One region of the Micromonospora sp. DT231 genome, then DNA from elsewhere that is predicted to be linked to it. Evidence: riboswitches for the same ligand, from Rfam matches in the RefSeq annotation. Region 1 holds a riboswitch; the other holds the start of a gene.

The links. Region 1 has a riboswitch for ZMP and ZTP ahead of ACPXBU_RS28445 (bifunctional 5,10-methylenetetrahydrofolate dehydrogenase/5,10-methenyltetrahydrofolate cyclohydrolase). Riboswitches for the same ligand answer to the same signal wherever they lie in the genome.
Region 2: it holds a riboswitch for ZMP and ZTP, as region 1 does, so the genes downstream of both, ACPXBU_RS19290 (glycine hydroxymethyltransferase) here and ACPXBU_RS28445 (bifunctional 5,10-methylenetetrahydrofolate dehydrogenase/5,10-methenyltetrahydrofolate cyclohydrolase) in region 1, are expected to answer to the same signal.

Annotation. Positions count from the first base shown of each region.
Region 1 covers NZ_JBNCNO010000014.1:21,813-37,222, forward strand. The annotation lists gene ACPXBU_RS28420 (MerR family transcriptional regulator) at 1-295, shown strand, start outside; gene ACPXBU_RS28425 (DUF2332 family protein) at 376-1,311, opposite strand; gene ACPXBU_RS28430 (hypothetical protein) at 1,756-2,259, shown strand; gene ACPXBU_RS28435 (CU044_5270 family protein) at 2,282-3,247, opposite strand; gene ACPXBU_RS28440 (RNA polymerase sigma factor) at 3,266-3,835, opposite strand; ZMP/ZTP riboswitch at 4,015-4,096, shown strand; gene ACPXBU_RS28445 (bifunctional 5,10-methylenetetrahydrofolate dehydrogenase/5,10-methenyltetrahydrofolate cyclohydrolase) at 4,109-5,008, shown strand; gene bluB (5,6-dimethylbenzimidazole synthase) at 5,071-5,697, shown strand; gene ACPXBU_RS28455 (vitamin B12-dependent ribonucleotide reductase) at 6,074-8,971, opposite strand; gene nrdR (transcriptional regulator NrdR) at 9,006-9,506, opposite strand; gene lexA (transcriptional repressor LexA) at 10,049-10,834, shown strand; gene ACPXBU_RS28470 (hypothetical protein) at 10,922-12,715, opposite strand; gene hflX (GTPase HflX) at 12,766-14,220, opposite strand; gene ACPXBU_RS28480 (NAD-dependent malic enzyme) at 14,404-15,410, shown strand, end outside.
Region 2 covers NZ_JBNCNO010000007.1:8,236-23,645, reverse strand. The annotation lists gene ACPXBU_RS19320 (cupin domain-containing protein) at 1-127, shown strand, start outside; gene ACPXBU_RS19315 (beta-ketoacyl-[acyl-carrier-protein] synthase family protein) at 183-1,457, shown strand; gene ACPXBU_RS19310 (beta-ketoacyl synthase N-terminal-like domain-containing protein) at 1,481-2,731, shown strand; gene ACPXBU_RS19305 (antibiotic biosynthesis monooxygenase family protein) at 2,728-3,045, shown strand; gene ACPXBU_RS19300 (hypothetical protein) at 3,899-4,147, shown strand; gene ACPXBU_RS19295 (hypothetical protein) at 4,310-4,570, shown strand; gene ACPXBU_RS19290 (glycine hydroxymethyltransferase) at 4,677-6,113, opposite strand; ZMP/ZTP riboswitch at 6,133-6,222, opposite strand; gene ACPXBU_RS19285 (SDR family NAD(P)-dependent oxidoreductase) at 6,368-7,174, shown strand; gene ACPXBU_RS19280 (NAD(P)H-hydrate dehydratase) at 7,289-8,158, opposite strand; gene ACPXBU_RS19275 (histidine phosphatase family protein) at 8,142-8,873, opposite strand; gene ACPXBU_RS19270 (glycosyltransferase family 39 protein) at 8,917-10,479, opposite strand; gene ACPXBU_RS19265 (glycosyltransferase family 2 protein) at 10,676-11,566, shown strand; gene ACPXBU_RS19260 (NAD-dependent epimerase/dehydratase family protein) at 11,593-12,567, shown strand; gene ACPXBU_RS19255 (acyltransferase family protein) at 12,589-13,893, shown strand; gene ACPXBU_RS19250 (DNA polymerase domain-containing protein) at 13,979-14,950, shown strand; gene ACPXBU_RS19245 (acyltransferase family protein) at 14,972-15,410, opposite strand, start outside.

The DNA.
Region 1 (15,410 bases):
CCGGGACGGGGTGGCCCCCGCCCTCGCGGCCGGCCTCGACCCGACCAGCCCGGCCGCCGATCCGGTGGTCGCGGCGACCACCAGCCGGTACGCGAGCCTGCACTGTCACTCCGACGACGCCGACCTGCGTCAGCGGTTGCTCGACCGGCTGGTGCTTGCCAACGATCCCCGCCGGGACCGCTACCTCGACCTGGTGGCGGTGCTCAACGGCTGGTCGACAGGCGATGCGACCGCGCCGGCGGTGGACTGGTTCATCCGGGCCCTGCACGCCCGGATGCCCGAACAGCCTCGTTGAGCCGGCCGGGCCGGCTCGGCGGCTCGGCGGCTCGGCGGCTCGGCGGCTCGGCGGCTCGGCGGCTCGGCGGCTCGGCGGCTTCAGCCGAACCAGGTCATCGCCTGGCCGTGGCCCCTGGCCCAGGCCAGCGGTTTGCCGTCGAGCGCGAGGACGTTGTGCAGCGCGTCGCTCGGCGGGTCGGGCAACCCGTCGTACGGCAGCACGTCCGGCGCCTCGTTCGCGATCCAGTGCCCCGGCAGCTCCCGGACCAGCCGGACGAACGCGTCCCGGCGCGGCGCCGGCACCTGGTAGAGCACCGAGGTGTGGAAGACCACGAGCGTCGCGTCGGCCGGCGCGCGGGCGGCCAGCGCCGGCAGGTCGTCCACCAGATCGCCGCGGACCAGCAGCGGAGGATCGGCCGCGGCGACCGCCGCCGCGGCCCGCAACCGGGCCCGCCGGTGCGCGTGCTCCGGCCAGATCAGGGCGTCCAACCAGGACACGTCGCCGGGGTCGGTCACGTCGAGCGGGTTGAGGTCCAGGCCAGCCCGCCACACCACACGGGGTACGCGGACCGGCGGCACCAGGCCGTCGGCAGCGCACTCCAGGACCGGCTCACCCGAGCCCACCTGATGATCGCCGTAGCGGTACGCGTACCGGTCGGGGTAGAGGCAGAGCCCGGCCGACGCACCGACCTCCACCAGGGCGAGGGGCTGCGGCAGCGCGGCGAGCAGCGGCAGCAGGACCGCGCACCGGCCGCTCTCGTTGGTCTGGGTGGCCCGGACCCGCAGCTGCGCCTCGATGGCCGGCCAGTGCGTCACCGCGTAGTCGTGGAAGGTGGCCGGGTCGTCGACCGGGCCGCCGAGCCAGCGCACGACGCCGAACAGCAGATTCGGCTGCCGCTTGGCCGGCGGGAGCCCGTCGAGCAGGGCGAGCAGGGCGTCGTCGTGGGCGACGGCCTGCGCCAGACGCTCGTACGTGGGCGACACCCCACGCGCCTCGCGGCTGCCGAACTCGGCGTACGTCTCAGCGGTCGTCATGCCCTCATCGTCGCAGCCCATTCCTCGGAAGGTCAGGCCCCGTTTCCGTGTGCTGACTCACCGCCCGCACCGGCAACGCGACCCGTGGTGGGCCGGGCTGACCGTGGTGGATCCACAGCGGCCGGTAGCGCGTCCAAGGAGGGCGGCCGAATCCGGCTGTCCGACCTGCGTAGGGAGTCACGGATGAACGACGAGGAAGCCGGCCGACTGCCCGAACGGCTCACGGACCGTGGACCCGTCGGGCCCACGCCGGTGGACCATCTGCTTCGCGCGGCCAGATCGACACAGCGCAGGAGGCGGCACCTTGGGCTCTTCGGTGCTGCCGCGGCGACGGCCCTCGCGCTCGGCGGCGGTGTCGTCGCTTTAGATCTTGTCGGCGCGGGATCGCGGGGCGGAAACGACTCTGCCGACGGGCCGCGCCTGGCGGCTCTGTCCGCCTCCCCGGTGACCGACGGGGACGATCCGACGCGGGACCGGTCCGGGCCACTGCCGGACGCTGGCGCGGCGAGCTGTGTGGAGGTATTCAGCCCGGAGACGCTCGCCAACCGGGCATTCGCGTTCGACGGTGTCGTGGCCACCATCGGACCAGCCCGCACCAACCGTCCGGGCGTCGACAGGCTGGACCTCGTGGGAGTCACCTTCACCGTCGGCGAGTGGTTCTCCGGTGGCACCGCGTCGCGCGTCACAGTGGACATGGATCCGCCGGTGAGGGGAACGCACGACCTCACGGCGGAGAGCTTCACGTCGTACGCGGTCGGTTCGCGGTTGCTTGTCAGCGGTGGGCCTCGTCAGCCTCGTCCCGGAGGATCTCCGCTCGACGACGCCATCGCCTGGGGTTGTGGGTTCACCCGCTACCACGACCAGTCGACAGCTCAGTCCTGGCGGCGGGCCGCGACGGCACCGACAGTCCCGCCAGCCACGTCGATGCCGGCTGGCGGGACATCCTGATCGGCGACGCGTCCGGCACCGCTCAGGGCAGCTGGCCCGGCCGGTCGACGACGGCGATACGGAGGAGCGCGGAAGCCAGGTCCACCGACTCCTTGCCGTCGCGTATCACCGACCCCCGATGGCCCAGGAAGGCGTGGGTGTCCCGGTCGAAGAGGACGTCCTGGTTACCACCGATCACGCCGGGCATTCGAATCGCCACCCCGTGTCGACCGGCGGCGTCCACCACGTCGCCCGAGATGACGACAGCCCCGGGCTCCCGTGCCAACAGGTCGAACAGCGCCGCCAGCGCTCGGGGTGGCACGTAGCCGTTGAGCATCGTCCACGCGGTGGTGTACACCATGCTCTCGTCCCCGTAGACGGCCTCCTCATCGGCCCCTTCGGGAAGATGCAGGTCGACCGGGTGCTCCCGAAGGTATCGAAGCAACTCGTCCGGATCGGTGGGCAGGTCGCCGTGGTACGCCGGCGCCTGGAAGGCATCGAGCTCCTTCTCGGGATCCCCGGGATCACCGAGACGGAGCTCGGTCAGGTCGCTCCACCCGTTCGGATCGGTCTCCGGTCGATAGCGTCCCTGCGAGTACGCGATACCGCCGGCCGACTGCCACAGTTGGCTCCGATGCGTCCGGTACGGGCCGCTGGCCGGCTGGTCCCTCATCGTCACCAGGGATTCCGTGAAGACGTACTGGTCGGGCCGGGCGGTGAGCTCGGGCTGCTGCCGGGCGGCGTCGGCCGCCATCCGGAAGATCTCCGACGCGGTTGCCGTGGGCGGCGGCTTGTCGCCCACCCCCATCGTCTGGACCGCCAGCGCGCCGGCGGTCAGGACGACGGTCAGTCCGAACGCTCCGGCCAGGCGCCAACCGCGCGGGAACCGGGCACGGAGTCCGGCGGGACGGGTCGCCGAAGCCACCTCGGCCCGGCGGGCGACGTGGGCGGTCAGATCTCTGAGGAGCTGCTCCTCGAAACCGTCGGTCGACTGTTCGGTCTTGTTCATGATGTCAGCTCCGTCTCATCAGGCGAGGGTGGCGGCCGGGCGGGCGAGCACGGCCTGGACGACGCGACGGGCACGGTGCAGGCGGACCCGGGCAGCGACCGGGGACATCCCGACCACGGTCGCCGCCTCCGCGACGGTCAGGCCGTCGACGGCGACGAGTTCGACAAGCGTTCGGGTGCCCTCGGGTAGCTCGCCCAGCGCCCGATAGGTGTGGCGGGCCGCCGACTCGGCGTCGATCCGCTCCTCGATGCGGGCGATGTCATCGGGGCCCAGGTCCCGTCGTCCGGCCAGCCGGCCGGTCACCCTCAGTCGCTGGGCCGCCCGACGCCGCTCGTCGCCGATGACGTTGCGGGCCACCCCGTAGAGCCAGCCGACCTGGCTACCCCGGTCCGGCCGGTAGCCGCCCGCCGACTCGATCACCGCGAGGAACACGTCGGCGGTCAGGTCGGCGGCGAGGTGCGGGTCGTCGACCCGCCGCGCCACGAAACGGCCCACCGCCTCCAGGTGCCGCCGGTAGAAGACCTCGAAGGCCACCGGATCGGCCCCGATGCCGGAGATGTCACCCCCCGCTTCGCCGGGCTCATTCACAGGCTGTCCTCTCTCGTAGCCTTCACACCTCTACTTCGTAAGACGGGCCGCTTGTGTTACCGAACGCCCCGGCCGACTGACCGGCCCCTCGTGCCGCCGACGCGGCACCGCGTACCCGCCCGCCCTGCGGCGGCGCTGCCGGTCCGGTTGGGCGGCTGCCCTGGTGATGCGGCATCATCGAGGGCACCGGCGACTGGCGGCACGGGGATGGTCGAACCATCGGGGAGCCTCTCGCGGGCGTCGACCGCCTGGGCGCCTGCGTGGAGGAACATCATGACCACGACACGTGGATCCGCGGAGCACCACACCCCGGCGGGCACGGCCCGGCTCCTGCCGGGTGCTCCCGTCGCCGAAGCCGTCCTGGCCGAGACCGCAGCCGCTGCCACACGCCTGCGCAGCCGAGGGATCACACCGAGCCTCGCCACAATTCTCGTCGGCGACGACGACGCCAGCGCCGGCTACATTTCCATCAAGCAGCGTCAGGCGGCCGAACTCGGGTTCGACTCCCCGCACGTGCACCTGCCCGCCACCGCCACCCAGGCCGAGCTGCACCAGGCCATCGCCCGCTTCAACACCGACCCGGCCGTGCACGGACTGCTCGTGCAGTACCCCGTTCCGGGCCATCTGGACTACGACGCGGCGCTACAGACAATCGACCCGGACAAGGACGTCGACGGCATGCACCCGCTGAACATGGGACGCCTCGCCGTCGGCCTGCCCGGCCCGCTGCCGTGCACCCCCGCCGGCATCGAAGCCCTCCTGGCGTACCACGAGATCCCCGTCGCCGGTCGCGAGGTCGTCATCCTCGGCCGGGGCGCCACCCTCGGCCGGCCCCTGGCGATGCTGCTCGCCCAGAAGCGCCCCACCGCCAACGCCGCCGTCACCGTCGTGCACACGGGCGTGCCCGACTGGGCCCGCTACACCCGCCGCGCCGACATCCTCGTCGCCGCCGCCGGCGTACCCGGGATCGTGCGACCCGAGCACGTCAAGCCGGGCGCCGTCGTCATCGGCGCCGGCGTCCGCTACGACGGGCGACGCCTCCTGCCGGACGTGGACGAAGCGTGCGCCGAGGTCGCCGGCGCCATCACGCCCCGGGTCGGCGGGGTCGGTCCGACCACTGTCGCGATGCTCTTCCGCAACGCTGTGCGCGCCGCCGAGCGCGCGAGTCGGTAGCTATGCTGCCGGTGGCACAAACGTTGCGAGGTGCCCCGCGCGAGTGGGGAGAATCGCCTGCCGTGAACACCGGACTCTACGAGACCATCCACCGCCGCCGGGACGTACGTGCCCAGTTCACCGGGGCGCCGATCCCCGCCGAGACGCTGGATCGGATCCTCACGGCGGCGCACGCCGCGCCGAGCGTCGGTCTCTCCCAGCCCTGGGACTTCATCCTGGTCCGCGATCCCGAGCTGCGGCAGGAGTTCCACCGACACGTGGAGCGGGAGCGGGACACCTTCGCGGCCACTCTCGACGGCCCGGCGGCGGAACGCTTCGCCCGGATCAAGATCGATGGTGTACGGGAGTCGACGTTGTCGGTCGTGGTCACGTACGACCCCCAACGGGGCGGGCCGGCCGTGCTCGGTCGTCACGCGATCGCCGACGCCGGCCTCTACTCGGTCTGCCTGGCGATCCAGAACCTGTGGCTGGCCGCAACCGCCGAGCAGCTCGGGGTCGGCTGGGTCTCGTTCTACCGGGAGCCGTTCCTGCGCGAGCTGCTCGGCATCCCGGCCACCGTCCGCCCGGTGGCGTGGCTCTGCCTCGGCCCGGTCACCCATCTGGAGCAGACGCCGGACCTGGAGCGGCACGGCTGGCGTCAACGTCGCCCGCTGTCGTCGGTGATCCACCACGATCGTTGGTCCGAGTGAACGGGTGACCGCAGCCCCGGGCGCGCGAACGCCCGGGGCTCGTCGCCGCCAGCGGCGCACCCCGGGTCGGCGGGGTCGGTCCGACCACTGTCGCGATGCTCTTCCGCAACGCCGTGCCCGCCGCCGCGCGAACGCGCCAGTAGCCCGGTTCGACGCGACGGACCTTCGACGGCAAGAGGCACGGCGATCGCCGCTCTGCGCTGGGCGCGTTCCCGATCTCCTTCGGCAGCACGATCGACTCGGGTTTCGTGAAGTCGGGGTGTCCAGACGAGGTTGATGCCCCGGTTCCCTGGAACGGGAGTCGATCAAGCAGCGGAAACGCCGCGAGCGCGGCAGGTGTGGTCCCTGCCGCGCTCGCGGATCTCGCGTTCGTACGTCAGCTGCAGCCGCTTGTGGAGCCGCAGCCCTCGCAGACGTAGCAGCTACCGGCCGGGCGCATCTTCGTACCGCAGGTGAAGCAGAGCGGCGCGTCGGCGGCCTTGCCGATCACGGCCTCCAGCAACTCGGTGCTGGAACCCACGCTCGGCGCCGGCTTGGCGGCGGCCACGTCGGCCATCTCCTGGGCCGGCTGGGCGACAGCCTCCGACTTGGCCGGGGCCTCCACCGGTGCCGAGGACGCCATCGCGGTGAGCTCCGCTCCGGTGACAGCGGCGGTTTCCGCGTCGGCCTCGGCCCGCAGCTGCGCGGCCCGCTCGGACGCGGTGAAGATGCCCAGCTCGGCGCGGCGCTCGTAGGGCAGGAAGTCCAGCGCCAGGCGACGGAAGATGTAGTCCATCACCGAGGCGGCCATCCGCACGTCCGGGTCGTCGGTCATGCCGGCCGGCTCGAAGCGCATGTTGGTGAACTTGCTGACGAACGTCTCCAGCGGAACGCCGTACTGCAGGCCGATGCTGATGGCCACCGAGAAGGCGTCCATCACGCCGGCCAGGGTCGAGCCCTGCTTGGACATCTTGAGGAAGACCTCGCCGAGGCCGTCGTCCGGGTAGGACGACGCGGTGAGGTAGCCCTCGGCGCCACCGACGGAGAAGCTGACCGTCTCGGACGGGCGCTTCTTCGGCAGGCGCTTACGGACCGGCCGGTACTCGATGACCTTCTCGACGGCGACCGGCGCGGCCTCGACGGCGGCCGGCTCGGTGGTCTTGTTGGACTTGGCCACCGAGAGCGGCTGACCGACCTTGCAGTTGTCCCGGTAGATCGCGAGCGCCTTGAGGCCGAGCTTCCAGCCCTCGAAGTAGATCTTCTCGACGTCCTCGACGGTGGCCGCCTCCGGCATGTTCACCGTCTTGGAGATGGCGCCGGAGACGAACGGCTGGATGGCCGCCATCATCCGCACGTGACCCATCGGGGCGATCGTCCGCTCACCCATGGCGCAGTCGAAGACCGGGTAGTGCTCCGGCTTGAGGCCCGGGGCGTCCACCACGTGGCCGTGGTCGGCGATGTGCTCGATGATCGCCTCGACCTGCTCCTCGGGGTAACCGAGGCTGCGCAGCGCGCGCGGCACCGTCTGGTTGACGATCTGCATCGAGCCTCCGCCGACCAGCTTCTTGAACTTGACGAGCGCCAGGTCCGGCTCCACGCCTGTCGTGTCGCAGTCCATCATGAAGCCGATCGTGCCGGTCGGGGCGAGGACGCTCGCCTGCGCGTTGCGCCAACCGAACTTGTCACCGATCTTGTTGCCCTGGGTCCACTGCCTGGTCGCCTCGCGGACGATGGCGGTGGCCACCGGGCTGGTCGGCTTGATCTCGTCGTTGGCCGCGGCGTGCTTGCGCATGACCCGCTTGTGCGGCTCGGCGTTGCGGGCGTAGCCGTCGTACGGGCCGACCACGCCGGCCAGCTCGGCCGAGCGGCGGTACGCGGTGCCGGTCATCAGGGACGTGATCGACGCGGCGACCGAGCGGCCCTGCTCCGAGTCGTACGGCAGGCCGGTGGCCATCAGCAGTGCGCCCAGGTTGGCGTAGCCGATGCCGAGCTGCCGGTAGGCGCGGGACGTCTCACCGATCTTGTCGGTCGGGAAGTCCGCGAAGCAGATCGAGATGTCCATCGCGGTGATGACGAACTCGACGGACTTGACGAACTTCTCCACCTCGAAGCCACCGTCGGCGCGGAGGAACTTCATCAGGTTGAGCGAGGCCAGGTTGCACGAGGAGTTGTCCAGGTGCAGGTACTCCGAGCACGGGTTCGACGCGGTGATCCGCCCGGTCTCCGGGCAGGTGTGCCAGTCGTTGATCGTGTCGTCGTACTGCAGGCCCGGGTCGGCGCACTCCCAGGCGGCCTGGGAGATGGTGCGGAACAGCTTCTTGGCGTCGACGGTGTCGATCACCGAGCCGTCCAGCCGGCCACGCAGGTCGAAGCCGCCGCCGTTCTCCACGGCCGCCATGAACTCGTCGGAGACCCGGACCGAGTTGTTGGCGTTCTGGTACTGCACGCTGACGATGTCGGAGCCGCCGAGGTCCATGTCGAACCCGGCGTCGCGCAGCGCACGGATCTTGTGCTCCTCGCGCGCCTTGGTGACCACGAACTCCTCGATGTCCGGGTGGTCCACGTCGAGGATGACCATCTTGGCCGCACGGCGGGTCGCGCCGCCGGACTTGATGGTGCCGGCCGAGGCGTCCGCGCCGCGCATGAAGCTGACCGGGCCGGAGGCGGTGCCGCCGGAGGAGAGCAGCTCCCTCGACGAGCGGATCCGCGACAGGTTGACCCCGGAGCCGGAGCCGCCCTTGAAGATCAGCCCCTCCTCCTTGTACCAGTCGAGGATCGAGTCCATCGAGTCGTCGACGGCCAGGATGAAGCAGGCGCTGACCTGCTGCGGCGACGGCGTGCCGACGTTGAACCAGACCGGCGAGTTGAAGCTGAACACCTGGTGCAGCAGCATCCAGGTCAGCTCGTGGGCGAAGATCTCGGCGTCCGCCGGGCTGGCGAAGTAGCCGTACTCCTCACCGGCGGTGCGGTAGGTGGTGACCACCCGGTCGATCAACTGCTTGAGCGACCACTCCCGCTCCGGGGTCCCCACCGCGCCCCGGAAGTACTTGGTGGTGACGATGTTTGCCGCGTTGACGCTCCACGACTGCGGGAACTCGACCCCACGCTGCTCGAAGTTGATCGAGCCGTCCCGCCAGTTCGTCATCACGACGTCGCGGCGCTCCCACGCGACGTCGTCGTACGGGTGGACCCCCTCGGTCGTCCACACCCGCTCGATCTTCAGCCCCGCGCCTGCCTTGCTCCGTGAACGGCTAGTTGTCACGCCGTCGCCCCCCTCGTCTGCGCGGTCACCCACCGCGCGTCCCAATCTCTCGAAAAACTGTGCAGATTCAGTTGGCCGGACCGGCGGCCTCGACCGCGTCGGCCCGACCCTGCCCCCGGGCGCGCGCCGCGCCCCGCAACGTCTCGATCTCGCGCTCGAAGTCGGCGAGCGAGTCGAAGGAGCGGTAGACGCTGGCGAACCGCAGGTAGGCGATCTCGTCCAGGTCGCGCAGCGGGCCCAGGATCGCCAGGCCCACCTCGTGACTCGGGATCTCGGCGGCCCCCTTGGCCCGGACGGTCTCCTCCACCCGCTGCGCGAGCAGCGCGAGGGAGTCGTCGTCCACCGGCCGGCCCTGGCACGCCTTGCGCACCCCGCCGATGATCTTCGTCCGGCTGAACGGCTCGGTCACCCCGCTGCGCTTGACGACCGCGAGGACCGCCTCCTCGACGGTGGTGAACCGCTTGCCACACTCCGGGCAGGACCGCCGCCGTCGAATGAGCTGACCGTCGTCGGCCTCCCGCGAGTCGACCACCCGGGAGTCAGCGTGTCGGCAGTACGGACACCGCATCGCCCACCTCCTTCACAATGATCGACTGCGCCCCGCACCGAGCGACTCCGGGCACGACCGACCGCGACGGTGCCGTCCTCGGACGACGCCCGCCGTGATCGACGTTACGGGAGTGCGGTCGGTAGTCGGACCCAACCTGTGGGCAACTTACGCCCGTGTCACTACTACATCTAGGGGTTGACCGTATGTCGCCGGGGAAGCCGGGTCAAGTTGACCGGCGTGTCCGGCGCGTCACGCACGATCCGGTCACCCACACCCGCCGGCACGTCCGAAAACCCCAACGTCGAGACCTCTCCCGGGTTACCGACCGGCCGGCCCGAGTAGCCCGGAAAACGGTCGACCATCGAACACCAGTGCTATCCGACGTACCATTTATCAGAACATCCGTACGACAGGAGCGGTTTTTCACCCCGACACGCCGGTGAGAGGTCGTACAGATGTTTGAAAATGACCGATCTCACCTATACGGTCATGAACAACGTGGCACCACCGCACGCACCACGAGCCGACGAGGCACCCAGCGCCGACCAGGGAGGACGGACGTGACCGAGGACCGGGCCAGCCGGCCGAAGAGCCCGCAGCAGATCACCGAGGCGGGCCCCCCGGCCACCCGACGCCGCAGCGCCGCGCGCAGCCGGACGGGTCAGCCCGCCGTACGCCCGGTGACCCCGGTCGTCAGCGCCTTCCCCGACCCCGCGACTGTCGACCTGACCGCCCGCCAGCGTCGCATCCTGGAGTTCATCCGCAACTGGGTGGAGCGACACGGCTACCCGCCAAGCGTCCGGGAGATCGGCGAGGCGGTCGGCCTGGTGTCGCCGTCAAGCGTCGCCTACCAGCTCAAGGAGCTGGAAAAGAAGGGCTTCCTGCGTCGCGACCCCAACCGGCCGCGCGCGGTGGACGTCCGCGCCCCCAGCGAGGCCATCGACGACGAGCTGTCCCGGGCACAACGACCGACCCCGGCGTACGTGCCGATGCTCGGTCGGATCGCCGCCGGTGGGCCGATCCTCGCCGAGCAGGCCGTGGAGGACATCTTCCCGCTCCCCCGCGAGTTGGTGGGCGAGGGCGAGGTCTTCATGCTCCAGGTCAAGGGTGACTCGATGCTCGACGCGGCGATCTGCGACGGCGACTGGGTGGTCGTCCGGCAGCAGCCGAACGCCGACTCGGGCGAGATCGTGGCCGCCATGCTCGACGGCGAGGCGACGGTCAAGACCTACCGGCGGCGCGACGGGCACGTCTGGCTGATGCCGCAGAACCCGGCCTTCGACCCGATCCCCGGTGACGACGCCACCATCATGGGCCGCGTCGTGGCGGTGTTGCGCCGCATCTGACCTACCGGCGGGTGAGTGCCCACGGGCGCTCACCCGCGTCGGTGCTCGGCAGCGGAGTCGGTGGTCAGGGACGCGGGTGAGGGCCGATCAGTAACGGTCGCCCCGGTGACCGCGCCCCCCGCCGGGATACTGCCCGTACGGGTCGACAGGCCCGTCGTCGTCACGTCGACGGCCGGGCCGCTGGCCCCGAGGGTCGGGCTCCTGCCCACCTCGTCGAGGCGGCTCCGCGCGACCGGTGCCGGTGTGGCCACCGTCACCGCCGTACGCACCACTGCCGGGGCGTCCGCCCGGTGGAACGCCGCCGGCGCCCTGCGGGCGGCCACCGCCCCCGCCAGCACCCTGGGGACGACCGTCACCACCCACCGGAGGGCGACCGCCGCCGTGGGGGCGACCACCAGTTGCCGGCGGGCGACCACCACCACCGGCTGGGGGACGACCGCCGCCACCTACTGGAGGGCGACCGCCGCCACCGGCTGGAGGGCGGCCACCGCCGTACACACTGGCGGCGCCGCCGTCCGGCCGTGCCGCACCGTAGCCACCGTCGGACGCGGCCGGTCGGCCACCGCCGTACACGGCACCACCCGCCGGAGTCGGCCCACCGCGACCCGCGCCACCGCTGTAGGGGCCCGCCGGCGCGCCGCCACCGTAGACGCCGCCCGTACGGTCACCGAGCGCTGACGAACCATCGACCGCTCGGCCCGCGCGCGGGTTGAACGGCTCACCGTCGTCCGGATCCGATGCCTTCGACGCGTCGGCGGCCGGCAGCCGCCGGCGGGCCCGGACGATGCCGACGATGCCGGCACCGACAAGCAGCAGACCGATCACCCCGACCGCACCCACCAGATAGGTGATGTCGTCGAAGTCCAGCCCGGCGGCCCAGGATGTCGAGGCCCCCTGCTTGACGCCGCCCGCCGACGCCGCGAGTGGCACCGTGGTCGAGGTGGACGGCGTGTAAGCGAGGATGTCGAGGGGCTCGTCATCGCCGAACCGGAACGCGTCGGACACGGTCAGGAACGTCTTGCCGTCCGTGGAGTAGCTGATGGCCTCGCCGAACGGGTCCGCCAGCGCCGTCACCCGGGGCTTGCCGGTGGTGAGCGCGCCGACGATGTCACCGCCGCTCACGTCGTACTCGAAGGCGTCCGCGTAGGTGCGCAGGACCACCCGGGAGCCGTCCGGCGACCGGGCCGCGCCGGTGATGGCGATCCGGCCGAACGTGTTGAGCGGATTCTCCGTCTGCGTCTTCGGCAGCGTGACGTCGCCGACCTTGCGCATCGGCACCGCCTCGGCGTCGCCGTTGCGCAGCGCCGCCGACGGCGCGTAGATCTCGGCCTTGCCGCTGGTGACCCTCGTGATGATCAGCGGTTTTCCGTCGTCGCCGATGAGCAGCGCCTCGGCGTCGTGCGGCTTGCCCTCCGGGTAGGAGATCCGGTGCTGCGTCGGTTGCCTCGCACCGGTGACCGGCATCGACCAGAGCGCGACGCGCGTACGGCGCTCCTTCGCGTCGGCGTTGTCACCGGTGTCGGCGATCCAGAGGGTGCCGCCGTCCTTGGAGAGGGCGAGATCCTCGGTGTCGACCGGGCCCTGCCCCGCGTACCGGACCGGCTCCTTCGAGATCTTGCACTTGGTGTCGAGGAAGAAGATCCGCTCACGTGCCGGGTTGTCGGTGCTGTCGTTGATGACGATGTAGCCGCTCTTGGTCGCGACCAGACCCGACAGCTCCCGCAGGCGCTCGTCACTGATCGTGCACCGCTTCTGGCCGGCGGTGACGGCGGGCGGCTGGGACGCCCCGGGGGCGGGAGCCGCCGCGGCGACTCCGGCGAGCGCCACGGTTGCCCCAAGCAGGCCGAGGGCAACCGTGACCGAGGAAACAACGCGGCGCATTCGGCCAGTGTCGCATGCCACGCGTTTCCGGCGGATAACACCGTGGCCGCTCAGGAGCGGCTGCCGGCCGCCTGCCCCTGACGCTCGACGTCGAACGGCGCCAACTCCGCGGCGAGGTCCGCGGCGACGCGGACATGCAGCAGGGTGCCCTCCGGCAGGTGCGCCGTGCTGAGCACCTCGCCCGTGCGATGCACCCGGGCAACCAGGTCACCGCGGTCGTACGGCAGCACGGCCCGGACCTCCACGGCAGGTCGCGGCAGCCGCTCCTCGATCGCCGCGCGCAGCCCGTCGATGCCCCGCCCGGAGTGTGCGGAGACGAAGATCGCGTCCGGCCAGAGCCGCTTGAGCCGCAGTAGCGTGTCCTCGTCGGCCGCGTCGGTCTTGTTGACCACCAGCAACTCGGGAAGCCGCTCCGCGCTCACCTCGGCGAGCACCGCGTGGACCGCCCGGACCTGCTCCTCCGGATCCGGGTGGGTGCCGTCGACGACGTGCACCACCAGATCCGCCTCCGCGACCTCCTCCAGCGTCGACCGGAACGCCTCGACGATCTGGTGCGGCAGGTGACGGACGAAACCGACGGTGTCGGACAGGGTGTAGAGCCTGCCGTCCGCGGCGGTCGCCTTGCGGGTGGTCGGGTCGAGCGTCGCGAACAGCGCGTTCTCCACCAGCACGCCCGCGCCGGTCAACCTGTTGAGCAGGCTGGACTTGCCGGCGTTCGTGTAGCCGGCGATGGCCACGGCGGGGACGGAGTTGCGGCTGCGTCGGGCGCGCTTGGTGACGCGTACCGTGCGCATGCTCTTGATCTCGCGGCGCAGCCGGGAGATGCGGTGCCGGATCCGTCGCCGGTCGGTCTCCAGCTTGGTCTCACCGGGACCACGCACACCCACACCGCCGCCGGCGCCGCCACCACGGCCGGAACCACCTGTCTGCCGGGAGAGCGTCTCACCCCAACCGCGCAGCCGGGGCAGCAGGTATTCGAGCTGGGCCAGCTCGACCTGCGCCTTGCCTTCCTTGCTCTTGGCGTGCTGGGCGAAGATGTCGAGGATCAGCGCGGTCCGGTCGACGACCTTGACCTTGGTGCGCTGCTCCAGGTTGCGCAACTGCGACGGGGACAACTCACCGTCACAGATGACCGTGTCGGCGCCGCTGGACAGCACCACCGCGCTGAGGTCGTCGACCTTGCCGCGGCCGATGTACGTGGCCGGGTCGGGTCGGCTGCGGCGCTGGATGAGCCCTTCGAGCACCTGCGAACCGGCGGTCTCGGCCAGCGCGGCAAGCTCGGTGAGCGAATTTTCCGCGTCCGCCGCCGTGCCCTCGGTCCAGACGCCCACCAGGACGACCCGCTCCAGCCGCAGCTGGCGGTATTCCACCTCGGTGACGTCGGTGAGCTCGGTTGACAGGCCCGGGACGCGTCGGAGGGACTGTCGCTCCGACAGATCCATCTCGCCGGTGGTGACGTCGTCGAGCTCGTCCTCGACGGGGACAAAGCTCTCCTGGTCTCGCAAGCGGTTCTCCTGTCCGTTTTGATTAGTGGAACGTAATCCTGACATGACACAACGCCGAACGCACCTGCTATATGCCCGTGCTCAGGGTCGCCAAAAGTGGGGGCGAATGCTGGTCGGCCGCGACAACCCGGTAGAAATGCGGGCGGCGGCCGACCGGCCGCACAGCCGTGACGGAGGGATCCCGTGGCCATCACCCGACTGCCGAGTGCCGGATTTTCGATCACCATCCGGATCGCCGTGACCGCGGACGCGTCCTCGATCGGCCGGCTCACCACCTCCGTCGGCGAGGCCGGCGCGATCGTCACGGCGTTGGACGTGGTGGACTCCGACCCGACGAACGTGATCGTCGACCTGACCTGCGACACCGCCGACGCCGGCCACGCCGACCAGGTGGTCGACGCGCTGACCGCGCTGGACGGCGTGGACGTGCGGAAGGTGTCGGACCGGACGTTCCTCCTGCACCTGGGCGGCAAGATCGAGGTGACGTCGAAGGTCGCGCTGCGCAACCGCGACGAGCTGTCCCGGGCGTACACCCCGGGGGTGGCCCGGGTCTGCATGGCGATCGCCGAGAACCCGGCGGACGCCCGGCGACTGACCATCAAGCGCAACACCGTCGCGGTGGTCAGCGACGGCTCGGCGGTGCTCGGCCTGGGCAACCTGGGCCCGGCCGCCTCGCTGCCGGTGATGGAGGGCAAGGCCGCCCTGTTCAAGCGCTTCGGCGGGGTGGACGCCTGGCCGGTGGTGCTGGACACCCAGGACACCGACGAGATCGTGCAGATCGTGAAGGCGATCGCGCCGGCGTACGGCGGGATCAACCTGGAGGACATCGCCGCGCCGCGCTGCTTCGAGATCGAGGCCCGGCTGCGCGAGGCGCTGGACATCCCGGTGTTCCACGACGACCAGCACGGCACCGCGATCTGCGTGCTGGCCGCGCTGACCAACGCGCTGCGGGTGGTCGGCAAGCGACTGGAGGACGTCCGGGTGGTCGTCTCCGGCGCCGGCGCGGCCGGAACCGCGATCATGAAGCTGCTGCTGCGCCAGGGCGTCGGCGACATCATCGCGTACGACCGGCAGGGCGCCCTGCACCGTGGGCTGACCGGGCTCAACTCGGCGTGGCAGTGGCTGGCGGACAACACCAACAAGGAGAACTACTCGGGCGACCTGCCGGGTGCGATCCGGGGTGCCGACGT
Region 2 (15,410 bases), on a different contig from region 1:
GCGGCACCGACTCCGCAACACCGGCGTCGAACCGGCCGAGGTGGTCTTCCACCTGGGCCCACTCGCCCCGCGCCCAGAGCTGGGGCACGTCGACACCGAGTTGGCCGAACAGCGCGGTGGGTCGTGAGCGCGAGGAGTGAGCCGGGGTTGCGAGCCCCGCAGTCGCGAACCGAGGTGGCGTCGTGAGCGGACGCCGCACGGTGGTCACCGGGATCGGGGTGGTCGCCCCCGGCGGCGCCAGCCGGGACCGGTTCTGGAAGACCATCACCGAGGGGCGGACCGCCACCCGGCGGATCAGCTTCTTCGACCCGTCGGCGTTCCGGTCGCAGATCGCCGCGGAGTGCGACTTCGACCCGACCGCCGCGGGGCTCACCGAGGCCGAACAACGCCGGGCCGACAGGTACGTGCAGTTCGCGCTGGCCTGCTCCGTGGAGGCCGTCGCCGACGCCGGACTGGTGCTCACCGACGCCGAGCGGGACACCGCCGGGGTGGTGCTCGGCACCGCCGTGGGCGGCACGATGGCACTGGAACAGGAGTACGTCACCGTCAGCGAGCACGGCCAGCGCTGGCTTGTCGACGCCACGCGCGGTGGCCCGTACCTCTATCAGGCGCTGGTGCCCAGCAGCCTCGCCGCGGACGTGGCCTGCCGACACGGGCTGCACGGCCCGGCGCAGGTGGTGTCCACCGGCTGCACCTCCGGCATCGACGCCATCGGTTACGCCCACCAGCTGATCGTCGACGGTGAGGCGGACGTGATGCTGGCCGGCGCGGCGGACTCGCCGATCTCGCCGGTCACCGTCGCCTCGTTCGACGCGATCAAGGCGACCAGCCCGGACAACGACGACCCGGCGCACGCCTCCCGCCCGTTCGACGCCGACCGGCACGGGTTCGTGCTGGCCGAGGGCGGGGCGGTGCTGGTGTTGGAGGAGCTCGGGCACGCCCGCCGGCGGGGCGCGCACATCTACTGCGAGGTGGCCGGCTACGCGAGCCGCAGCAACGGCTACCACATGACCGGGCTGCGCCCGGACGGCCTGGAGATGAGCCTCGCCGTCACCGACGCGCTGAAACAGGGGCGGATCCTCCCCGAGCAGGTCTCCTACATCAGCGCCCACGGCTCGGGCACCCGACAGAACGACAGGCACGAGACGGCCGCGTTCAAACGGGCGTTGGGCCAGGCCGCGTACCGGGTGCCGATCAGCTCGATCAAGTCGATGGTCGGGCACTCGCTCGGCGCGATCGGGTCGATCGAGATGGCGGCGTGCGCCCTCGCGATCGAGTTCGGTGTGGTGCCGCCGACGGCCAACTGGAGCACCAGGGACCCGGAGTGCGACCTGGACTACGTACCGAACGAGGCCCGGGAGGTCCCGGTGGACGTGGCGCTGTCGGTGGGCAGTGGGTTCGGCGGCTTCCAGTCGGCGATGGTGTTCCGCCGGTCGGCCGGCCCGGTGGCGGCGTGAGCGCCGTCCGGCCCGGTGGCGGCGTGCCTGCCGCGCGGGCGGTGGTGACCGGCATCGGCGTGGTCGCGCCGAGTGGGATCGGCGCGGACGCGCACTGGCGGACGGTGCTGGCCGGCACCCGCCGGACCGGACCGATCACCCTCTTCGACCCGGCCGGCTATCCGACCCGACTCGGCGGGGAGGTGCCCGGCTTCACCGCCGACTCCTACGCCGACAGCCGACAGGTGGTGCAGACCGACAGGTGGACGCACCTCGGCTTCGCCGCGACCCGGCTGGCGCTCGCCGACGCCGGCCTGCCCGAGCGGGCCCCCGACCCGTACGGCTACGCGGTGACCCTGGCCAGCTCGTCCGGGGGCAACCTGTTCGGCCAGCGGGAGCTGCAACGGCTGTGGGGCGGCACGTCGCGCACGGTCGGGGCGTACCAGTCGATCGCCTGGTTCTACGCGGCGAGCGTCGGGCAACTGTCCATCCACCACCAGTTCAAGGGCCCGAGCGGGGTAATTGTCGCGGAGGCGGCCGGCGGGTTGGACAGCCTCGCGCACGCCGCCCGCGCGGTACGCCGGGGCACCCCGGTGGTGATCGCCGGTGCCACCGAGTGCCCGCTCAGCCCGTACGCGCTGGCGTGCCAGCTTCGCTCCGGGCTGCTCAGCGACGTCTCCGATCCGCAGTTGGCGTACCGGCCGTTCGATGCCACGGCCAGCGGCTACCTGCCGGCCGAGGGCGGCGCGGTGTTCGTGGTGGAGGAGTTGGGACATGCCCTCGCCCGGGGCGCCCGCGTCTACGGCGAGGTGAGCGGGTGGGGTTCCACCCACGACGCCGCGCACACCACCGCGGACAGTGCCGGCGACCCGACCCAGTACGCGCGGGCGATGCGGCTGGCCCTGGACCGGGCCGGCGTCGCCGCGGCCGGGATCGACGTGGTGCTGCCCGACGCCCTCGGTGTGCCCCGCTACGACCGCAGCGAGGCCGAGGCGCTGCGCGCCGTGTTCGCCGACCGGCCGGTCCCGGTGACCACGCAGAAGCCGCTGACCGGGCGGGCGTACCAGGGCGGCTCGGCGTTGGACGTGGCCACCGCGCTGCTGGCCTTCGCGCACGACACGCTGCCCGCGTCGTCCGGCCCGGAGCAGGTCGCCGAGGGGTGCGAACTGGACTTCCTCCGCGAGCACCGCCAGCCGCGCAGCCGGCTCGCGCTGGTCTGCGCGCGGGGCTTCGACGGGTTCAACAGTGCGCTGGTCCTGCGCGGGGCGGTGCCGATGAGGGGAGAGACGCCATGAGTGGACAGCGGGCGCGGGTGGTGTTCCTGGTGCGGGTGCCGGTGGCACGCACCGACGATTTCCTCGCCGCGTACGAGGAAGTGCGCCACCTGGTCGCCGACGGGGTGCCGGGACACCTGGTCGACCAGGTGTGCCGCTCGTCGACCGACCCGGAACAGTGGTTGATCACCAGCGAGTGGGCGAGCCTTGCCGACTTCGAGGCCTGGGAACGGACCCCCGAGCACCGGGATCTGGTGCGCCCGATGCGGGAGTGCTTCACCGACGCCCGCTCGCTGCGTTTCCACATCCACGCCCAGACCCCCGCGCTGGTCTGACGCTTCCGCGCACGACTTCGATGATCGCGCTCGATCCATGTTGTAGTGGCCTCGCCCACGGGCGGAGGCCACTATTTCCTGGTCAACGCCGTTGCGTTAGGGCGAGCGGTTGTTCGTCAATGGGCACTGTCTCGCCTTTCATGCTGTTGTGCCCAAGGTCTTGTCCATCGACCCGGGTTGGTCGGCCAGGGGTGCGTGGGGTGCCGGTCGGCGGGTCAGGCACTGCGTGTCCGGGGGTGGTCGGGGGGCCTTTGCTCTGCACCCGCGGGCGCGACGGCTACGGTCTGCGACCGGCGCCTATTGGGGTGCAGAGCAAAGGACGGGCGGCTCGTGCACCTTGCCAAAGGGGGGCGGTTGGTGATCGAGGTCGTGCCTGGCCGGCGCAGCGCCACCGCAACCACGTTGAGATCCAGGACAACACCGTTGCTGTAGGCGGAACCACTGCTCGTCAACCGCACTGCCTCGCCGATCACGAAGTTGTGGCATGCGACAGAACGCCTGTGAGGCCCCAGACCCGGCACCAGGAGTAGGTGATTGCCAGGCTCGGACTGCCCCGCTCCGCGATCTTGCACTTTCTGTCCCGACACAAGGGGCATATCACCTATATCGACAACCGAAACTGCAAGATCGGTGCGAACTTCTCGCGAGACACACGCTGACCTAGCTGCACTCCCAGGAGTCCCTTATCCAGCACGTGTTGACCTGCCGGCCACAGCCCTAACCGCAGAGCTGCCCGCAGGTGGTCGCGAGCGCGTGGCCAGTCTTCGAGCTTGACGAAGCAGTAGCCGGCCTGAGCGTGACCCTGCGCCTCATTGATCCAGTAGGACCAGTCGTCTGGGGAGGCGTTCACGAGGTGGACTTCAGCCGCGGCGATCGCCGCCGTGGTGCGACCGGCCTGGACGGCATCGACGCCGCACGCGCCTACCTCCAGGCCGGCGACCTCACCGCTGCCGGGCGTGCCCTGGCCGACGCCGACACCACCGCACCCGCCGAGGTTCGCTACCGGCCTGCCGCTCGTACCCTCATCGCCGAGATCGCCCACAGCGGACCCGCGGCCGCCAGCGTGGCCCGACTCGCCACCCTCATCGGGGTCACCCGGTGACCACGACGCCTTCGGTCCTCCGACCGAGGTCGCGGCGGTCGTCGGAGGTGACCGCCGGACCGGGCCGAGCGCGGGGTGACCCATTCATGGGCTGACACACCGCGTTCACCGCGTGGCAATGCGCGACAGCCCGCGCACCGTCGTCCTGGGTGGACGGTCATAATGGGCCGCATGGTTGCCTGGGAGTACGCCCTGCTCGTCCGCCGCTATCAGGGACAGGGCCGCAATTTCCACGTCTCGTTCGTCTGGTACGCCCCGGACGGGTCCCGCAAGGACATCACCGCCTTCGGTGACACCGCCATCGCGCACCTCAACCGCGCCGGCCGGGAGGGGTGGGAGCTGGTCTCCGCGGCCGAGGACGTGAACAACGTCCAGGGCAGCACCGAGGTCCACCGCTACCACCTGAAGCGCCCCCTGGACTGATGTCGGCCGCCTCGGTGAGCGACATGCCTCCGAGTCATGACTGTGACCCGGAGGCATGTCGCTCAATCTGGACAGGTGCCACGTGCACCCGTCGCGGCCGGTGCCGTCAGGCCAGGTCGATGCCCGGGTAGAGGGGGTGGGGGGCCAGCAGGTCGGTCGCCTGGGTGGCGATCTTGTTGGCCAGGTCGGCGTCGAGGGCGTACTTCGCCTTGGACGGGGTGCCGTCGGCGTTGGCGCCGGCCGTGGTCTGGGTCAGCACGGTGTGGATCAGGTCCGCCGTCTGGTCCATCTCGGCGGTGCCCAGCCCCCGGGTGGTCAGCGCCGGGGTGCCGATCCGGATGCCGGACGTGTACCAGGCCCCGTTCGGGTCCTGCGGGACCGAGTTGCGGTTGGTGACGATGCCCGAGTCGAGCAGCGCCTGCTCGGCCTGCCGGCCGGTGAGCCCGTAGCCGGACACGTCGATGAGCACCAGGTGGTTGTCGGTGCCACCGGTGACCAGCTTCGCGCCCCGGCGCAGCAGCCCCTCGGCGAGCGCCTGCGCGTTGTCCACGATCCGCTGGGCGTAGTCGGCGAAGTCGGGGCGGCGGGCCTCCGCGAGCGCGACGGCCTTGGCGGCCATCACGTGCGGCAGCGGACCACCGAGCACCATCGGGCAGCCCCGGTCCACCTGGTCGGCCAACTCCGGCTGGCAGAGCACCATGCCGCCGCGTGGGCCGCGCAGCGACTTGTGGGTGGTGGTGGTGACGATGTGCGCGTGCGGGACCGGGTCGAAGTCGCCGGTGAACACCTTGCCGGCCACCAGGCCGGCGAAGTGCGCCATGTCGACCATGAAGGTCGCGCCCACCGAGTCGGCGATCTCCCGCAGGATCCGGAAGTTCACCTTCCGCGGGTACGCCGAGTAGCCGCCGACCAGGATCAGCGGCTTGAACTCGCGGGCCGCCTCGGCCACCCGGTCGTAGTCGATCAGGCCGGTCGTCGGGTCGGTGCCGTAGCTGCGCTGGTCGAACATCTTGCCGGAGATGTTCGGCCGGAAGCCGTGGGTGAGGTGGCCGCCGGCGTCCAGCGACATGCCGAGCATCCGCTGGTTGCCCAGCTCGCGGCGCAGCGCGAACCAGTCGGCCTCGGTGAGGTCGTTGACCTGGCGGACCTGCGCCTTCTTCAGCGCGGGGGACTCCACCCGGTCGGCCAGCACTGCCCAGAACGCGACCAGGTTGGCGTCGATGCCCGAGTGCGGCTGCACGTACGCGTGCGCCGCGCCGAACAGCTCCCGGGCGTGCTCGGCGGCGAGCGCCTCGACGGTGTCCACGTTCTGGCAGCCGGCGTAGAAGCGGCGGCCGACGGTGCCCTCGGCGTACTTGTCGCTGAACCAGTTGCCCATGGCCAGCAGGGTCGCCGGCGATGCGTAGTTCTCGCTGGCGATGAGCTTGAGCGACTCCCGCTGGTCGGTCAGCTCGGCGCCGATGGCGTCGGCCACCCGCGGCTCGACAGCCCGGATCACCTCGAGGGCACTACGGAATGCGGTGGACTCGGCGTTGTGCGACATGCGACCTCCAACAGACGTGCGGGAAGGCCCAGGCGCTCGGCAAACGTCCTCGTGACGGGGCCGCTCCCCGATGGTTGTCCATCCCCACGCGCCAGTAACGGCCCGCGCCGATCCTACCGGGCCGGCCGGGGACGTCCCGGGCGACCTCCGTACGCCACGCGTCGGCAGGGTTGGACGGGCGATGTGGGGGCACACGATAGGGAGCGGCTACCGCTGCCGGTACGACCGCCACCCCAGGAGAGGAGTCACCCATCATGACCACACCGTCCACCGACCGGCCGCTCGCCGTGGTGACCGGCGCGTCCAGTGGAATCGGGTACGAGCTGGCCGTGCAGTTCGCCGAGCACGGCTTCGACCTCATCGTGGCCGCCGAGGACGACGGCATCTCGTCGGCGGCCGACAAGCTGCGCCGCGACGGAGGCCCGAACGTTCAGCCCGTCCGTGTCGACCTGGCCCGTGAGCAGGGCGTGGAGGAGTTGGCGTCGACGATCGCCGCCACCGGGCGTCCGGTGGACGCCCTGGCGCTCAACGCCGGCCGGGGCGCCGGCGGCGCCTTCGTCGGCGGCACCGACCTGCGTGACGAGCTGGAGATCGTCGACCTCAACGTGCGCTCGACGGTGCACCTGGCCAAGCGGTTGCTGCCGGGCATGGTCGAACGGAACGCGGGCCGGGTGCTGTTCACCTCGTCGATCGCCTCGACCATGCCGGGGCCGTTCCAGGCTGTCTACAACGCCTCGAAGTCGTTCGTGCAGTCCTTCGCCGAGGCGCTGCGCAACGAGCTGAAGGACACCGGTGTCACCGTGACCGCACTGATGCCGGGGCCGACCGACACCCAGTTCTTCGACCGGGCCGACATGGAGGACACCCGGGTCGGGGCGGGCTCCAAGGACGACCCGGCGAAGGTCGCCGCGCAGGGCTTCGAGGCACTGATGAAGGGCGACCAGACGGTCACCGCGGGGTCGCTGATGAACAAGGTTCAGACCGCGGCTGGAAAGATCATCCCGGACAAGCTCAAGTCCGAGCAGCACCGCCACATGGCCGAGCCGGGCTCGGGCGACTGACCCCCGTGCACGACGAAGGGCCCGGCATCGTGCCGGGCCCTTCGGTGTACGCGTCGACTGAGGCGGTCGCCGCGTCCCCGGTGCTCGTGTCCGGAGACAGCGGACAACGGCCGGTCAGACCATCGACAGCGTTCCGGGGATCTCATCGAGCAGCTCCCGGGCGAGGAAACCGATCCGGCCGTAGCGGGGGATCAGCCGCTGCCCGCTCACCGCGTGCGCGAACGAACCCCAGCAGGCGGCCTGCGCCGGGTCGGCGCCCCGGGACAACAGCCCCGCCAGCAGCCCGGCGAGCACGTCCCCACTGCCGGAGGTGCCCAGCCCGGCGTCGCCGCTCTCCTCCCGCCACCTCCGCCCGTCCGGCGCGGCCACGTGCCCGTAGAGCGAGACGACCGCCTCGTACCTGTCGGCCAGCTCGGCCGCCTCGGCGTCCAGGTCGTCGCCCGGCTCCCGGCCGAGCAGGTGCCCGGCCTCGGTGACGTTCGGGGTGAGCACCACGGGCCGGCCCGAACCGGCGAGCAGGTCCGGTGTGTGACTGAGCGCGCCCAGGGCGTACGCGTCGAGCACCAGCGACGTCCGCGGCGGGGCCGCCTCCAGGACCAGACCCAGCAACCGCCTGGTCTCGTCGATCGCCCTCAGTCCCGGCCCGACGGTGACCACGTCGGCTTGGGCGACCAGCTCGTCGAGTTGGCCGTCCCGGTCGGCGGCCACCGCGCCGTCGGAGGTCTCCGGCAAGCCCACCACAAGTGCCTCGGGCACCTGGATGCTCAGTGTGGCGGCGGCGGACTCGGCGACGGCGAGCTGGAGCACCCCGGCGCCGGCGCGCAGCGCGGCCACCCCGGCGAGCAGCACCGCGCCGGGGGTGAAGCGGGAACCGCCGACGATCAGCACGGTGCCCCGGCTCTCCTTGCCGCCGGCCGGCACCGGTAGCGCCCAGTCCCGCAGCAACCCCGGTGTGATCACCTGCACCTCAGACCGGTTCGGCATGGATCTCGTCCTCCCTGGTCGGCTGGGCGCCCTGGCGCCGCAGGTGGCCGACCTCGTTGAATCCACCACGTGTCAGTCGGCCCCGCGCGTCGGCGGACCAGTCGGTGATCGAGCAGTTGGCGATCACGTGTTCGCGGGTCAGCGCCATCAGGTCCGGCTCGGTCAGCCCCTCCACCAGATAGCGCAGCAGGAAGACGAGCGCGTCGTGGCCGAACAGCAGGACCCGCTGGCCCTCGTGGTCCCGGCGCAGGTCGCCGAGGAGCGTCCGCAGCCGCAGCGCCACGTCGGTCCAGGACTCCCCGCCGGGCGGACGGTAGTAGAACTTGCCGAGCCGGGCCCGCCGCTCGGCCTCGTCCGGATATCGCCGGCGCACGCCGTGCCCGGTCAGGCCGTCGAGGATGCCCAGCTCACGGTCGCGTAGCCGCTCGTCGCGGCTCATCGGCACCCCGGTGCCGTGCAGCGCCAACTCGGCGGTGCGGACCGCACGCAGGTACGGCGAGACCACCGCCACGTCCGGCCGGTGCTCCGGCGGCAGCCCGGCCAGCCAGCGGCCGGTGGCCCGGGCCTGGTCCTCGCCGGTGGGGGAGAGCGGCACGTCGGCGTCGCGGTGACCGAGCCCGATCAGCTCCTCACCGGACGCCTCGGCCCGCGTCGCCGCCACGTTCGCGGTGCTCTCCCCGTGCCGGATGATCCAAAGCGTCGACAGTTCCGCCATGCCGACCCCCTACCCGGGTGCCGGCGACGGTAATCGCAGCGGGTCAACCGCGCCGTTGCAGCAGGGCGACGGTCAGCCCGGTCACGTGGGTCAGCCGGGCCACCTGGTAGCGCTCGTCGAGCAGGGCGGCCCGCTGCTTCGGCAGCCCGGTCAGCGGTGCGTCGGTGACGGTCGGCAACACCAGCCAGAGCCGCGGCTCGTCGCGCAGACAGCTCGCCGGGTCGCCGCAGTCCGCGCCGAACAGCTCGTTGCGCTGGGCCGCCGTGCGCTTCTGGAACACGTTGCGCGGGGAGATGTCCGCCGGAAGGTAGTAGCGCACCCCCGGCTCGGTCATCCACCACCAGACGCCGCCCACCACGAGGCCGTCGCCGGGCTGGTAGCCGGTCTCGATGACCCGGGCCGCCTGGGAGTAGGACAGGGGCGCGAAGGCGCGTGCCTGCGGATAGGTGTACCAGCCGTGCGAGTACTCCGCGCGCAGCGTGAGCTGACCGGGCACGGACAGCGCGGCGACGACCACGAGTCCCGCCGCCATCAGCGGGGCCCGGCGCAGCGCGGCGATCCCGGCGCCGGCCAGCACCGCCCAGGCCGGCAGCAGGAACAGCAGGTACTTGGCGAAGAAGTAGTTGATCTCGCCGGCCGAGGCCAGCAGGATCACCGGCACCGGCAGCACGGCGACGAGCGTGGCGCCCACCGTCCGGTCCATGGCGTCGCGGCGCAGGTGGGTCAGCAGACCCACGGTGGCCAGCGCGGTCACCGCGACGGCGAGCAGCGTCGAGCCGTACGCCTGCTCCCAGACCGTCCAGGGCGAGCTGTCCGGGATCCAGCTGATCTGCCGGCCCGCCTGTTTCATGCCCCGCAGGATCACCGGCGCGGCGATCGCCACCCCACCGAGGGCGCCGAGCGGGAACCAGGCAAGCGACCACCAGCGGCGCTGCCGCCAGCAGTGGATCAGAACGACTGTGCCGTGGCCGACCAGCAGGGTCAGCGCCACCACGTTGACCAGGCCGATGGCGCCCACCGCGAGCGCGTACGCCACCCAGCGCAGCCACCCGGGCCGCTCCAGCGCGCGGAGCAGGAACAGGGTGGCCGCCGCCGCGGCGAGGACGACGAAGGCGTACGAACGGGTCTCCTGCCCGAACCGGGTGACCGTGGGCACCAGGGCGAAGACGAACCCGGCGGCGACACCCGTCGGGTGGTCGAAGAGCCGTCGCCCCGCCAGCGCCACGCAGGCGGTGGCCAGGGTCATGGCCAGCGCCGACGGCAGACGTACCGCGACGGGGCTGGTGCCGAACAGCGTCGTCCAGGCGTGCATGAACAGGTAGTAGGCCCCGTGCACGGCGTCGACGTTCGCCAGCATGGCCCGGATCTGTCCGGTGGAGCGCGTCGCGACGTCGATGGTGACCAACTCGTCGTGCCACATCTCCGGGCTGCCGATCCGCCACCCGACGGCGAGCGCGGCGAATGCCGTCGGCCAGAGCCAGACGCTGCGCGCCAGCCGGCGGGCGAGGGAGACCGGCGGGCGGTCCGGCCCGGCGGGCAGGGGCGGATTTCCCCCGTCGGTGGGCGCGGGCTGCGCGTCCGTGGCGGCGACGGCGCGGTTTGACATCGGCGTCCGATCGGGGGGCGGGGTTACGGGGCGCGACGATGATAGCGCCCGCGAGGGCTGGCGCCGGACGGGTGATCGATGCGGTCGGGGTGGGCGCGCCGCCCGGTTCGGCGCTGGCCGATCGCGGGGGTGAGCCTGATAATGTGGCCGCGCCCGCCGCGCATTTTCACCACGGACAGTTAGGCCTACCCACCCAATGATTGTCGACATTATGCTGCCGTACTACGGAAGCGTGCCCCTCATGCAGGCGGCGGTACGCAGCGTGATGGCGCAGAGTGACCCCGGTTGGCGCCTCACCGTGGTGGACGACGGCACCGAGCCGGGCGTGCCCGAGTGGTTCGCGGGCATCGACGACGAGCGGGTCCGCTACCAGCGCAACGAGCGCAATCTCGGGATCACCGCCAACTACCGCAAGTGCGTCGGTCTCGCCGAGCACGAGTACCTGGTGATGATGGGCACGGACGACATCATGCACCCCAACTACATCGCGACGGTGCGATCGGTGATCGAGCAGTACCCGGGCGTCGGCATGGTCCAGCCGGGGGTCGAGACCATCGACGCCCACGGCAAAGTGGTCATCACGATGGTGGACGAGGCGAAGCGGCGGATCTACGCCCCCCGGATCCGCTCCCGTGAGCTGATGGGAGGCGAGGACCTGGCGGCCAGCCTGCTGCGCGGCTGCTGGTTCTACTTCCCGTCGATCTGCTGGCGGACGGACGCGCTCAAGGCCGTCGACTTCCGCGAGGAGTTCCAGGTCATCCAGGACCTGGCCCTGGTGATCGACCTGATCCAGCGCGGTGAGCAGATGGCCGTCGACAACACCCTCTGCTTCCAGTACCGGCGGCACGCGGTCAGCAAGTCCGCCGCCGACGCGGCCAACGGCTCCCGGTTCACCGAGGCGCGGGCGTTCTTCCTCGACGTCGCCCGGCGGATGGACGAGCAGGGCTGGCCTCGGGCGGCCCGGGCGGCCCGCACCTACACCTCGTCCCGCCTGCACGCCATCACCCTGCTGCCGACGGCGATCCTCACGGGCAGGATGTCCGGCGTGCGCAGCCTGTCCCGGCACGCGTTCGGGCCGGGCCGATGACCGACACCAGCCAGGGAGACGACGCCATGACCGTCAGACCACGACGTCCGGCGGAGGACACCGCACGGCCCGTCCGGATGGTGGTGCTCGGCGGCACCGGCTTCCTCGGCCGCCCGATCAGCCGCGCGCTGGCCGACCAGGGTCACACGGTGGTCGCCGTGGCGCGTACCCCGAAGGTGATCGGCCCGGGTGTCGAGTTCCGTGCCCTGGACCTGGCCGCCGCCGACATCGACGAGATCACCGAGGTGCTGACCGACCTCGACCCGGACGTGGTGATCAACGCGGCGGGCGGGATGTGGGGCCTCAGCGAGGCGCAGATGCTCGCGGTGAACGTGACACTCGTCGAGCGGCTCCTGGCGGCCGCGGGCCGCCTGCCGCGGCGGGTCCGGGTGCTCCAGATGGGCAGCGTGCACGAGTACGGGCTGGTCCCGGTGGACACGTCGATGCCCGAGCGGCTGACCCCCGCGCCGGTGATGCCCTACGGCGAGTTCAAGCTGCGCTGCACCGAGGCGATCACCGCCGCGGACCGGCAGGGCCTGGTCGAGGGCGTCACGCTGCGGGTGGGCAACGTCATTGGCGCCGGCCAGCCCGGTCACAGCCTGCTCGGGGTGGTCGCGGCCCGGCTGCGCGACGCCCAGCGGGCCGGTGAGCGGGCCCGCCTGGAGCTGGCTCCGCTCGGCTCCCGGCGTGACTTCATCGGTCTCGGCGACGTGGTCGCCGCCGTGCAACTGGCCGCGACCCGCCCCGAGGCGGCCGGTCAAGTGATCAACATCGGTCGGGGAGTGGGGGCCAGCGCGCGTGATATGGTCCGCCTCCTCATCGAGGTCAGTGAGGTCCCGACCGACCTGATCGAGGCCGAGCAGACCGGTCCCGCCGAGACGAAATGGCAGCGGCTGGACGTCGGGTTGGCCGCCGAGGTGCTCGGCTGGTCACCGAGCGACGACCTGCACACCGAGATGAAGCAGTTGTGGGAGCACGCCGGCGCCGAGGTGCCCGCCTGATGCCGAGAGGTGCCTGACCGCATGACTACCCCCGCTCTCATCCGGTCCCGGGGCACGTTGGCCGACCTGCTCTCCGGCCGGAGCAACGGCATCGGGCTGATCCGGCTCTGCCTCGCCGTCGGCGTCGTGCTGTCGCACTCCAAGCCGCTCGGCTTCGGCGCCAACGACCTGGGCTACCACCTGACCGGTCGGCAGACGAACGTCGGCACCATGGCCGTGTACGGCTTCTTCGTGCTGTCCGGCCTGCTGATCACCCGTAGCGCCCGGCGTACCGGCATCATCCGCTACGCCTGGCACCGGGCCCTGCGGATCTTCCCCGGTCTCTGGGTCTGCCTGCTGGTCAGCGCGCTGGTGATCGCCCCGCTCGTCACGTTGCGCGAGCACGGCAGCACCGCCGGCTTCTTCGACAACGCCTGGGACCGGGGCGGCCCGTTGGCCTACCTGCAGGCCAACTGGTGGACCGGTGTCCGCCAGTACGGCATCCGCGACCTGTTCACGGAGACCACCCCGTGGAGTGACAAGGTCAACTACAGCGTCTTCAACGGCGCCCTGTGGTCGCTCAAGTACGAGATGTTCTGCTACGTCGTGGTGGGCGTGCTGGCGGTGACCGCCGTGCTGCGCAACGCTCGCCGGTTCGTGCTGTTCCTGACCGTCGCGCTCTACCTGAGCATCCTGCAGGACTGGGTCAGCTCCGGACGGATCAGCGGCCCGGCGCCGACGGCGAGCTGGACCTTCGTGTCGCCGCTGGTCGGCACGATGACCTTCCACTACATCGTCTACCTGGGCTTCCTCTTCGCCGCCGGCGCGACCCTGGACCTCTACCGGGAGCGGGTGCCGATCAACGACGCGCTGGGCATCGGCTCGGCGGTGGCGCTCGGGTTGTCCCTGCTCTTCGGCGGCTTCTTCGTCATCGGGCTGCCCGCGTTCGCGTACCTGCTGGTCTGGTTGTCGGTGCGGATGCCCCGCCAGTTGCACTGGGTGGGCCGCAAGAACGACTACTCGTACGGCATCTACATCTACGGGTTCGTCTTCCAGCAGGTGATGGCGAGCCTCGGCTGGAGCCGCTGGGGTTACGTGCCGTTCGCGGCGATGTCGGTCGCGGTCGCCTTCGCCGCCGCGTTCCTGTCCTGGAAGCTGGTCGAGCGGCCGGCGCTGCGGTTGAAGGACTGGACGCCGGGCTTCGTGGCCCGCCGGTCGCCCCCCGGGGTGCCGGTCGAGCAGCAGACCGCGGTGGCCGAGGAGCCGCCCGCGACGCCGCCGGTGCAGGTCGGCGGCCCGACCCAGGAGTTGCCGCAGCAACCCGCCACGCTGGTTCCTGGCCGCTAGGGCCTCTGTAAAGCCCCTGGCTCGACCGAGGACTTTGGCACGTGCCTACCCCGCCGGCCCGCCCCCGAGCCGTACGCTCGGGGGCGTGGCCACGGTGGCGGAGGAGATTCAGGTGGGGGAGCGGCTGGTCCGCGTCTCCAGCCCCGACAAGCCGTACTTCCCGGAGCGTGGGCTGACCAAGCTGGACGTGGTCAGTTACTTCCTGGCGGTGGGTGACGGCATCCTGCGCGCCCTGCGGGACCGGCCCACGATGCTGGAACGCTGGCCGCGCGGCGTCTTCGAGGGCGCGACGATCGCCACCCGGCAGACCAACCGGGGCGACGCGTTCTACCAGAAGCGGCTGCCGGCGGGTGCTCCCGAGTGGGTGCGCACCGCGCACATCACCTTCCCCAGTGGCCGGACCGCCGACGAGGTCGCGCCGAGCGAGTTGGCGGTGGTGATCTGGGCGGCCAACCTGGGCACCCTGCGGTTTCACCCCTGGCCGGTCACCGCCGCCGACGTGGAGCGACCCGACCAGCTACGCATCGACCTCGACCCGCTGCCCGGCGTCGGGTTCGACCAGGTGGTGCCGGTGGCCCGCGAGGTCAACGCGTTCCTCGCCGAGCTGGGGATGACCGGCTACCCGAAGACCACCGGCGGGCGGGGCCTGCACATCTACCTGTCGATCGAGCCGCGGTGGAGCTTCGGCGACTGCCGTCGGGCGGTGCTCGCGCTGGGCCGGGAGATGCAGCGCCGGCTCCCGGAGCTGGTCACCACCACCTGGTGGCGCGACAAGCGGGACCGGCCGGTCTTCGTCGACTACAACCAGATGTCGCGGGACCACACGATGGCCTCGGCGTACTCGATCCGACCGACGCCCCAGGCGCTGGTGTCGGCGCCGTTGACCTGGGCGGAGCTGGACGACGCTCGGCCGGAGGACTTCGACGTGCTGTCGGTCCCGGCCCGCTTCGCCGAGCGCGGCGACCCGCACGCCGGCCTGGACGGCGACCGGCACTCGTTGGAGCCGCTGTTGGAGCTGGCCGACCGGGACGGGCTGGAGGCCCCACCAGAACGGTGAGGTCCGGGCCAGCCCGGCGGGTCACAGCTCGGCGAGCACGGGCTTGAGCGCGGCGCCCACCTGGGGCGCGAGGGTCGTCGAGTACGTGGCGCTGAGGTGGTGCGCGTCGCGCCAGACGAGGACTCCTCCGATGACGGGGGCGCACCGGTCGGCGGGACAGATCCAGTCGTTCAGGTCGATCAGGTGGGCGCCGGACAGCCCGTCGGCGGCCTCCTCCTGGGCCGGACCACCCCCGCGGCCCAGGACCTCGTCCCGGCTGTCGGCGCACTTCGTCAGGCGGTTCGGGTTCTTCGAGACGCACTCGGCGACGTCCTTGAGGTGCAGCGGCGTGTCCCGCAGCACCACCACCGGCACCTTCTCCGCGATCATGCCGCTCCACGTCTTGCGTAGCTCGCGGACCAGCGCGGACCGCCATTTCGCGGCCGGCTCGCCGTTGACCGGGTACTCGGCGTTGGTGACG